Tistrella bauzanensis: one gene and its partner. The protein of the gene in region 2 interacts with the protein of the main gene of each other region in a pairwise test. Links are inferred from orthologs where the notes say so. Each region holds a gene or a part of one and is shown on either strand. Other genes may lie near its edges.

What was found. Proteins that work in one complex are often made in the same cells at the same time.
Region 1: the proteins of secB (region 2) and secA interact in binary tests that used the Escherichia coli proteins (3 or more experiments, as listed by UniProt). The link is inferred for Tistrella bauzanensis from one-to-one orthologs.

What each region holds. Positions count from the first base shown.
Region 1 is NZ_BMDZ01000008.1:58,661-62,448, forward strand. What follows is about bases 592-3,788. They hold secA (preprotein translocase subunit SecA), read right to left. Parts: upstream 3,471-3,788; coding sequence 792-3,470; downstream 592-791. Also shown: IEW15_RS05550 (ChaN family lipoprotein), read left to right, coding at 1-444. UniProt on the Escherichia coli protein: Required for protein export, interacts with the SecYEG preprotein conducting channel.
Region 2 is NZ_BMDZ01000099.1:7,283-12,132, reverse strand. The notes cover bases 1,286-3,979. They hold secB (protein-export chaperone SecB), read right to left. Parts: upstream 3,030-3,979; coding sequence 2,541-3,029; downstream 1,286-2,540. Other genes in these bases: IEW15_RS23455 (Tim44/TimA family putative adaptor protein), read left to right, coding at 3,973-3,979; IEW15_RS23460 (FxsA family protein), read right to left, coding at 3,247-3,771; IEW15_RS26805 (helix-turn-helix domain-containing protein), read left to right, coding at 1,893-2,513; arsC (arsenate reductase (glutaredoxin)), read left to right, coding at 1,286-1,621. Also shown: IEW15_RS23485 (SirB1 family protein), read left to right, coding at 1-230; gshB (glutathione synthase), read left to right, coding at 257-1,195; more of arsC, read left to right, coding at 1,265-1,285; more of IEW15_RS23455, read left to right, coding at 3,980-4,653; mltA (murein transglycosylase A), read left to right, coding at 4,665-4,850. UniProt on the Escherichia coli protein: One of the proteins required for the normal export of some preproteins out of the cell cytoplasm. It is a molecular chaperone that binds to a subset of precursor proteins, maintaining them in a translocation-competent state.

The sequences.
Region 1 (3,788 bases), on a different replicon or contig from region 2:
AACTGCCGGCGCGATCTGGTGCGGCGGGTCGGCCGCGAGGGTTTCGATGCCGCAGCCGCCATGGCAGCCGAAGACGGCGTGTCGCGCCCGGCGCCAGCCAGTGCCGCCTATCGCCGCCAGCTCGCCGCGATGACCGGGCGGGCCATGGCCGATCCGGCGGTGGACCCCGAAAGTGCCCGACGCTTCGACCGCTTCGTCGCCGCCCAGCAGGTCTGGGACCGGGCCTTCGCCTGCAACATCGCCGGCGCGCTCGGCGCTCCGGGTGCGCCCCCTGTCGTGCTGGGCATCATCGGCCGCGGCCATATGTCGTTCGGCAACGGTACCCCGCACCAACTGGCTGACCTTGGCATCCATGACACGGCCGTGCTGCTGACCGCGTCTCTCGAAGATCGCGGAGCGCTAACATCCGGATCGGCCATGGCTGTCTGGCGATTCGATCACTGATCTGGTACCAGTTGGCCCGCCCCGGAATGTGGCGGGCAAATGACGCCATTTTGGATGAAGATATCGCAGATTTTTTAGGGAGAGCATCTCTGATGCGGTCGAACGAGGCGACACTGACTGGACATCTGGAAACCACGGCGACACGTGTTCCCGCGGCGAAAAATCTGTGGACGACGCCAGCCCTGGTGCTCGATGTCGCGCGGCACGTTACTGAATCCACCGTTGAGGGTTCGGGTCCAGATTACGGTACTTATTCCTGATCTCAGTCAAGCTTTGGTCTGATCTGACATGAAGGCGCCCGCGATACGACAAGTATTGCGGGCGCCTTCATGTCAGAGGCCTTACGGTCAGACCAGCCGGCCGTGGCAGTGCTTGAATTTCCTGCCCGATCCGCAGGGGCAGTTGCTGTTGCGGGGTGTGCGTTCCCAGCCTTCGGGCAGGGCCGATGGCGGCGCGTCCTCGCCCGGGGCATCGGTCATCGCGGCGGCGCCGGGCAGACTCTCGGTGGTGGGCTGCATCGGCCGTTCGGCCTCGGCAGGCTGCTGGGCGCTGGCGGCGCGGATTTCCAGATGCGACAACACCTGGGTCACCGTCTCGCGCATCCGGTCGAGCATGCCTTCGAACAGCGAGAAGGCCTCGCGCTTGTACTCGTTCAGCGGATCCTTCTGCGCATAGGCGCGCAGCACGATGCCCTGCCGGAGATAGTCGAGCTGAAGCAGATGCTCTTTCCAGTGATGGTCGATGATCTGCAGCAGCAGGCTCTTTTCCACCCGGTGCATGGTCTCGAGGCCATAGGACTCGACCTTGGTCGCCATCACGGCATCGGAGGCCTGGGTGATCCGCTCGCGCAGCGCCTCGGGGTCGATGCCTTCCTCGGCCGCCCAGTCCTTGATCGGCAGGTCGCAGGCCAGCACCTTCTGGCAGCGCTCGGTGAGTTCGGCCACCTTCCACTGCTCAGGATAGGACTTCTCGGGGGCTGCCTCGGCGACGATCTCGGCGATGACCTCGTGGCGCATCGACAGCACCGTGTCGTCGACGCGCTCGGCATTCATCATCTCGCGGCGCTGTTCATAGACGACCTTGCGCTGGTCGTTCATGACGTCGTCATAGCGCAGCAGATTCTTGCGGATGTCGAAGTTGCGCGCCTCGACCTTCTGCTGTGCCTTTTCGAGCGCCTTGTTGATCCAGGGATGGGTGATCGCCTCCCCCTCTTCCAGACCCAGACGCCGCAGCATGCCGTCGATGCGCTCGGACCCGAAGATCCGCATCAGGTCGTCTTCCAGCGACACGAAGAATTTCGACGCGCCGGGATCGCCCTGGCGGCCCGCACGGCCGCGCAGCTGATTGTCGATGCGCCGGCTTTCATGACGTTCCGAGCCGATGACGTAGAGGCCGCCGGCCGCCATCACCTGCGCGCGCGCCGCCTCGACCTCGGTTTCGATCTCCGCCGTCCGGCGGGCGCGCTCGGCCTCGTCGGTGATGTCGCCAAGCTCGGCCTCGACCCGCATCTGGACGTTGCCGCCCAGCTGGATATCGGTGCCGCGACCGGCCATGTTGGTGGCGATGGTCACGGCACCAGGCCGGCCGGCCTGGGCGATGATCTGGGCTTCCTGCTCGTGATAGCGGGCGTTCAGCACCTGATGCGGGACGCCACCCTCGGTGAACATCCGCGACAGAAGTTCCGATTTCTCGATCGAGACGGTGCCGATCAGGATCGGCTGGCCTTTGGCCGCCGCCTGCTTCACTTCGGTCACGATCGCCTGGATCTTCTCGCGCTCGGAGCGGTAGACCTCGTCATCGGCATCCTTGCGCTGCACGTCGCGATTGGTCGGGATCGCCACGACTTCCAGCTTGTAGATCTCGGCGAATTCGCCGGCCTCGGTCAAGGCGGTGCCGGTCATGCCCGACAGCTTGGGATAGAGGCGGAAATAGTTCTGGAAGGTGATCGAGGCCAGCGTCTGGTTCTCGTTCTGGATCGTCACCTCTTCCTTGGCTTCCAGCGCCTGGTGCAGCCCTTCGGAATAGCGGCGGCCTTCCATCATCCGGCCGGTGAACTCGTCGATGATGATGACCTTGTCATCCTTGACGATATAGTCCACGTCGCGGGTGAACAGCTTGTGGGCGCGCAGCGCCTGGTTCACGTGATGGACGATCGCGACATTCTCGATGTCATAGAGCCCGCCGGTGATCAGCCCGGCCTCGCCCAGCGCCGCCTCGATCCGTTCCTGGCCGACATCGGTCAGGATCACCGACCGCTGCTTCTCGTCCTTCTCGAAATCATCCGCCCCCAGATCGGGGATGAAGCGGTTGATCAGCCGGTACAGTTCGGAATTGTCTTCCGTGGGACCGGAAATGATCAGCGGCGTGCGGGCTTCATCGATCAGGATGCTGTCGACCTCGTCGACGATCGCGAAGTTGAATGGCCGCTGAACCATCTGGTCCAGCCCGTACTTCATGTTGTCGCGCAGATAGTCGAAGCCAAACTCGTTGTTGGTGCCATAGGTGATGTCGGCGCCATAAGCCAGCCTGCGGCTGTAATCGTCCATGCCGGGCAGGATGGCACCGACGGTCAGGCCCAGGAAACGGTGCACCCGCCCCATCCACTCCGAGTCGCGTCGCGCCAGATAGTCGTTGACGGTGACGACGTGGACGCCCTTGCCTTCCAGCGCGTTCAGATAGGCGGCCAGCGTCGAGACCAGGGTCTTGCCTTCACCGGTCTTCATCTCGGCGATGCGGCCCTGATGCAGCACCATGCCGCCGACCAGCTGGACATCGAAATGTCGCTGCCCCAGAACACGGCGCGCGGCCTCGCGCACGGTGGCGAAGGCATCGACCAGAAGGTCGTCGAGTGGCTCGCCCTTGGCAAGACGCCCGCGAAATTCGTCGGTGCGGGCACGGAGTCCGGCATCGTCGAGAGCCTGAACCTCGGGCTCCTTGGCGTTGATCGCCTGAACCGCCCGCTGGAGCGACTTCACCGTCCGATCGTTGGCGGTACCGAAAATCCGCCGGGCTAGAGCGCCGAACATGTAATCCCCTGACCTGGCTCCCGAGCACGCGATGCCGTCCGGTCCGGAGCTTTCGGTGGCGGACGGCGCCTGTACTCACGCGCGACAGATAACGGACAGGGCGCAGACCCTCGTCCGAGATCGTTCCTCAAATAAGCGGTCGGGGGTGCCCTGTCAATCACGCCGGCCACCTGTTCCGCACGGCGCGCCATATCGACATGCCGTCCATGTGGTCGCGGGCCGCGTGCCTGGGCCGCTCATCCGGTTTCCCGACCGACCGCATTGGTTTTCAACACTTGTGATCGCCGGCCGGCTGTGCATCATGAGCGTCCTGATCCG
Region 2 (4,850 bases):
CGTCGGGACGCGGCGAGCTTGAACGTGCCCGCGACATCCTGGCCCGCATGCTGCTGATCGCCCCCACCGACTGGGCGCTGTGGTACGAGCTGGGGCTGATGCGCGCCCGGCTTGGCGAACAACTGGGCGCCGTGCAGGCGCTGGAGGTTTTCGCCGCCAACACCACCGCCGAGGAACCCCGCCGGCGTGCGCTGACCCTGGTCGAGCGCCTGCGTGCCGAGATCAACTGACGCATCCCCGTGAAGGAAACCGTTCGATGAGCCTTGCCGTCGCCGTCCAGATGGACCCGATCCAGTCGATCGACATCAATGCCGACAGCACCTTCGCGCTGATGCTCGAAGCCGAGCGCCGCGGCCACCGTCTGTTCTATTACCTGCCCCGCGACCTGTCGCTGCGCGACGGCCGGGTCACTGCCCGCGGCCACGAGATCACCGTGCGCCGCATGGCCGGCGATCATTACCGCATGGGCGCCGCCGAGGTGCGGGATCTGGCCGATACCGATGTGGTGCTGCTGCGCCAGGATCCGCCCTTCGACATGGCCTATATCACCACAACCCACATGCTTGAGCATGTGCATCCGAAAACGCTGGTGGTGAATGATCCGTCATCTGTGCGCAATGCGCCCGAAAAGCTGCTGGTCACCCATTACCCCGAGTTGGCGCCACCGACCCTGATCACCACCGACGTGCTGGCGCTGCGGGAGTTCCGGGCCGAGCACCGCGACATCATTCTGAAGCCGCTCTACGGCAATGGCGGTGCCGCCGTGTTCCGCATCCGCCCGGATGACGAGAATTTCAACAGCGCGGTCGAGGTGTTCAGCCGGCTGGGCCGCGAGCCGATCATCGCCCAGCGCTATCTGCCCGATGTCCGCCAGGGCGACAAGCGGATCATCCTGGTCGACGGCGAACCGCTCGGCGCCATCAACCGGGTGCCCGCCGAGGGTGAGGCGCGGTCGAACATGCATGTCGGCGGCCGGCCCGAGGCCACGTCGCTCACCGCGCGTGAACGCGAGATCTGCGAGGCGATCGGCCCGTCACTGAAGGCCCAGGGGCTGATCTTCGTCGGCATCGACGTGATCGGCGACTATCTCACCGAGATCAACGTCACCTCGCCGACCGGGCTTCAGGAGATCGAGCGCTTCGACGGCACCAATCTCGCCGCCTCGATCTGGGATGCCATCGAAAGCCGGCGCTGAGGGCGGCACCCCCGGCCGCTATCGCACACCGGCCACCACCCGTTCATCAGGCCAGGAGCCTTCCGGACCATGACCACCGACGACGTCATCATCTGGCATAATCCGCGCTGCTCGAAATCGCGGGCCGTGCTCGACCGGCTCACCGCGCGCGGCATCAATCCGATCGTCGTGCGCTATCTCGACACCCCGCCCGACGCGGTCAAGATCGCGGCGGTGCTCGGCATTCTGGGTGTGGATGCCCGCGCGTTGATCCGCAAGGGCGAGCCGGAATACAAGGCCCTGGGGCTGGACGACCCGGCGATCGGCGACAGCGCGCTGATCGCCGCCATGGCCGCCCACCCCAGGCTGATCGAGCGCCCGGTGGTGATCCACCGCCAACGTGCGGTCATCGGCCGACCGACCGAGGCGGTCGACAGCCTGTTCTGATCAGGCGCGGGCCCGCGCTTCCCGACCGGCACGCGGTTTGCTTTCCGGCACGCGGTTTGCTTTACTTTGCGCGCATTGATTGATACGTAGCGCGATCATCACGAAAAATGGTTTAATCCCTCAGCATCGTTGCATCTTGGCTTCCGTGCGGCGCCATCCGCGTGATGCGCGCCGCGTGGACGCGCTGCGCAACGGACAGTGCAACGATCCAGCCGAGGGAGAGGCCGACGTGGACGCCAGCACCCGCAGCCTGCACCGTTCCAGCCCTGCCATGGCCGAAGATGCAGGGGCCGATGATGCAGGGGCCGGGGATACAGGGGCCGATGATGCAGGGACGCCGCATCCATCGCCGTGCGCCGGCACACTTGCCGATGCCGACGCCCTGTTTCATGCCGGCGTCGGCCAGCGCATCCGCCGCATCAGGCGTGCCCGTGGGCTCACCCAGGAACGCTGTGCCGCGGCCCTGGGCATCAGTTTTCAGCAGCTGCAGAAGTATGAGAAGGGCCGCAACCGCATTGCCGCCTGCACGCTGGTGCGTCTGGCCGAGGTGCTGGAAGTGGCGCCGGACGCCCTGCTCGACGACACCACCGATCCGCTGACCGTGCCCCCCCCGCCGCCGGCGCGACCCGAAGCCGGACCCGAAGCCATTGGCCATCACCCGGCCGACGCCGGGGGTGGAGGCGGTGGCCGATCCCACCGCGCGGCGTGCCCTGACCGATCTGATCCGGGCGCTGTCGAGTGCCAACCTCAAGTGCGCGCCCTGACCCGACGGACCGCCTGCCACCGCATGCCTCACACACATGAAACGCCGCCGGCTCCCTCTGCGGGAACCGGCGGCGTTTCATGTCGGGCAGAGGTACACGTCGGGCAGATTGCGGCGATCAGGGCGTGACCGTCGGTGTCACGCCGCCATCCGCCATCACTGCGGCTGGCTGCGGCGCTGCTGTTCGGCCTGATACAGCTGCACGAAATCGATCGGGTCCAGCATCAGCGGCGGGAAACCGCCATCGCGGGTGGCGTCCGAGATGATCCGGCGCGCGAAGGGGAAGATCTGGCGCGGGCCTTCGATCAGCAGGAAGGGCTGAACCTGTTCCTGTGGGAAGTTCTCCAGCATGAACACGCCGGCATAGGACAGTTCGCACAGGAAGGTGGTGGTCTCTTCGTGCTTCGCCGAAGCCGACAGCTTCAGTTCGACCTCGAAATTGTTGTCGCCCAGCGGCTGGGCGCCGACATTCACCGTCACCGCGATGTTCGGCCGGTTCTGGGCCGAGGCGATCAGCGAGCGTGGCGCGTTCGGGTTCTCGAACGACAGATCCTTGATGTACTGGATGGCAAGACGGAAGCGCGGTGCGGCATCGGTGCCGGCGCCGGCGGCATCATTGCCTTCGGGCGTCTGGGTGTCGGCCATGGGGTGCTGGTCTCCGCTCGGTGACGCAGGCGTGTGCCTGATGACGAGGTAGATGGGGTCTGATGGACGGGCGTCCGGTTGACGCAGGTCCGGTTCCGGGCGCCCGGTCGGGCCGGGCCGCAAGGAAGACTTGCGACCAGACCGCCGGCCCCGTTCGGCCTAACATGAGACCGCCCCCCACGGCAAGCCGCGCGGGTTGAAGATTGCCGGCCGCCGGTCAGCGGCCGATCAGCGGCGGGTCGTCATCGCTGCCACCCGGTCGGTCCCGGCGGCGCGACGCATCCTCCTGGGCCGAATACTCGCCCTCAATGATCACCGTGCCGTCAGCCGACCGCCAGGTGCCGCCGCCCTGGCCGGGGCCGGCGCTGCGGGTGGCCATCATGAACCGGGCGCGGGCCTGGATCTGGCGCTGCAACACCCGGCGCAGGCCCGGCACCAGCAGCAAGGCACCCAGCGCGTCGGTGAAGAAGCCCGGCACCAGCAGCAGCACCGCCGCCAGCCCCAGAAACAGGCCGTCGAACACCTCGTCGACCGGGGCCTCGTTGCGCTCCAGGCGGGCGCGGGCGCTCATCAACGCACGGATCCCCTGGCGGCGGAGCATCCAGGCACCGATCACCGCGGTCAGCACACACAGGCCCACCGTCGGCAGGGCACCGATCTCGCCGCCCACCTGGATGAACAGCACGATCTCGACCAGCGGCGTGATGAGAAGGATAAGAAGCAGTGAGACTGCGGCGACCATGCTTGCCCTTTCCTGAACCGACCCTTATGTAAGGGTGGAAGCGGCGCCGTCCAACCCTCGCTGTGTTCGTGTGACGTAATCCGAACCGCCGCCCTTGGCGATACGTTTGGTCGTGCCGGTTCAGCCGGGTGCGGCCCATCGATCGTGCCCCGCCGCCGAACTCCTTCGCGCGGACGCCTCCGACGGCCAGGTCCAGTGTTCATGGAATATCTCGACATACTCTTCTTCGCCCTGGTTGCCGTGTTCGTGGCATTGCGGCTGCGTGGGGTGCTTGGAACGCGGACCGGCCATGAGCGGCCGCCCGAGGACAAGGCGCTGTCGCGGCGAAATGCCGCAGCCGGTGCCAAGGCGGGCGATCCCGCCGCACCGCCCGGCCCCGCCCGGGTGCTGCCGTTTCCCATGTCCGACAGCGTCATGGCGCTGATCGACGAACCGGCGCGCGACGGCATCGAATATATCCGCCGCGCCGATCGCAATTTCGACCCCAAGGGCTTCCTCGACGGTGCCCAGCAGGCGTTCGAGATGGTTCTGGACGCCTTCGCCCGCGGCGACAAACAGACGCTGGGCATGCTGCTGTCACCACAGGTGATGGCCGGCTTCTCGGCCGTGATCGACGAGCGCGAGGCGGAAGGCCAGACCCACAGCACCCGGATCGTGTCGGTGCGCGAACCGCGCATCGCGGAAGCCCGGCTGGCGGGCAGCCTGGCGCAGGTGACGGTGCGGTTCTCCACCACCCAGATCAACCAGACCTTGGACAACCAGGACCGGGTGATCGCGGGCGGTGCCGAGGAAATCGATCTGATCGACCTGTGGACGTTCGAGCGTGACACCCGGTCCAGCGATCCGAACTGGATGCTGACCGCCACCCGCAGCGGCGCATGAGCCGAGCGGTGATGGCGCCGCGGGTCGCGGCAGCGGTCATTCTGCTGGTGGCGCTGGTTGTGGCCGTGTTCGCCATCGGCCCGCGCGCGCCCGGCCCTGCCCCTGAAACGCCGCCCCCAGCGGCTCCGGCGGCCCCCGCTGGCCTCGCGCGGTTCGAACGGGTCGCCTTCACCGATCTGGCCGGCTGGGATGCCGAT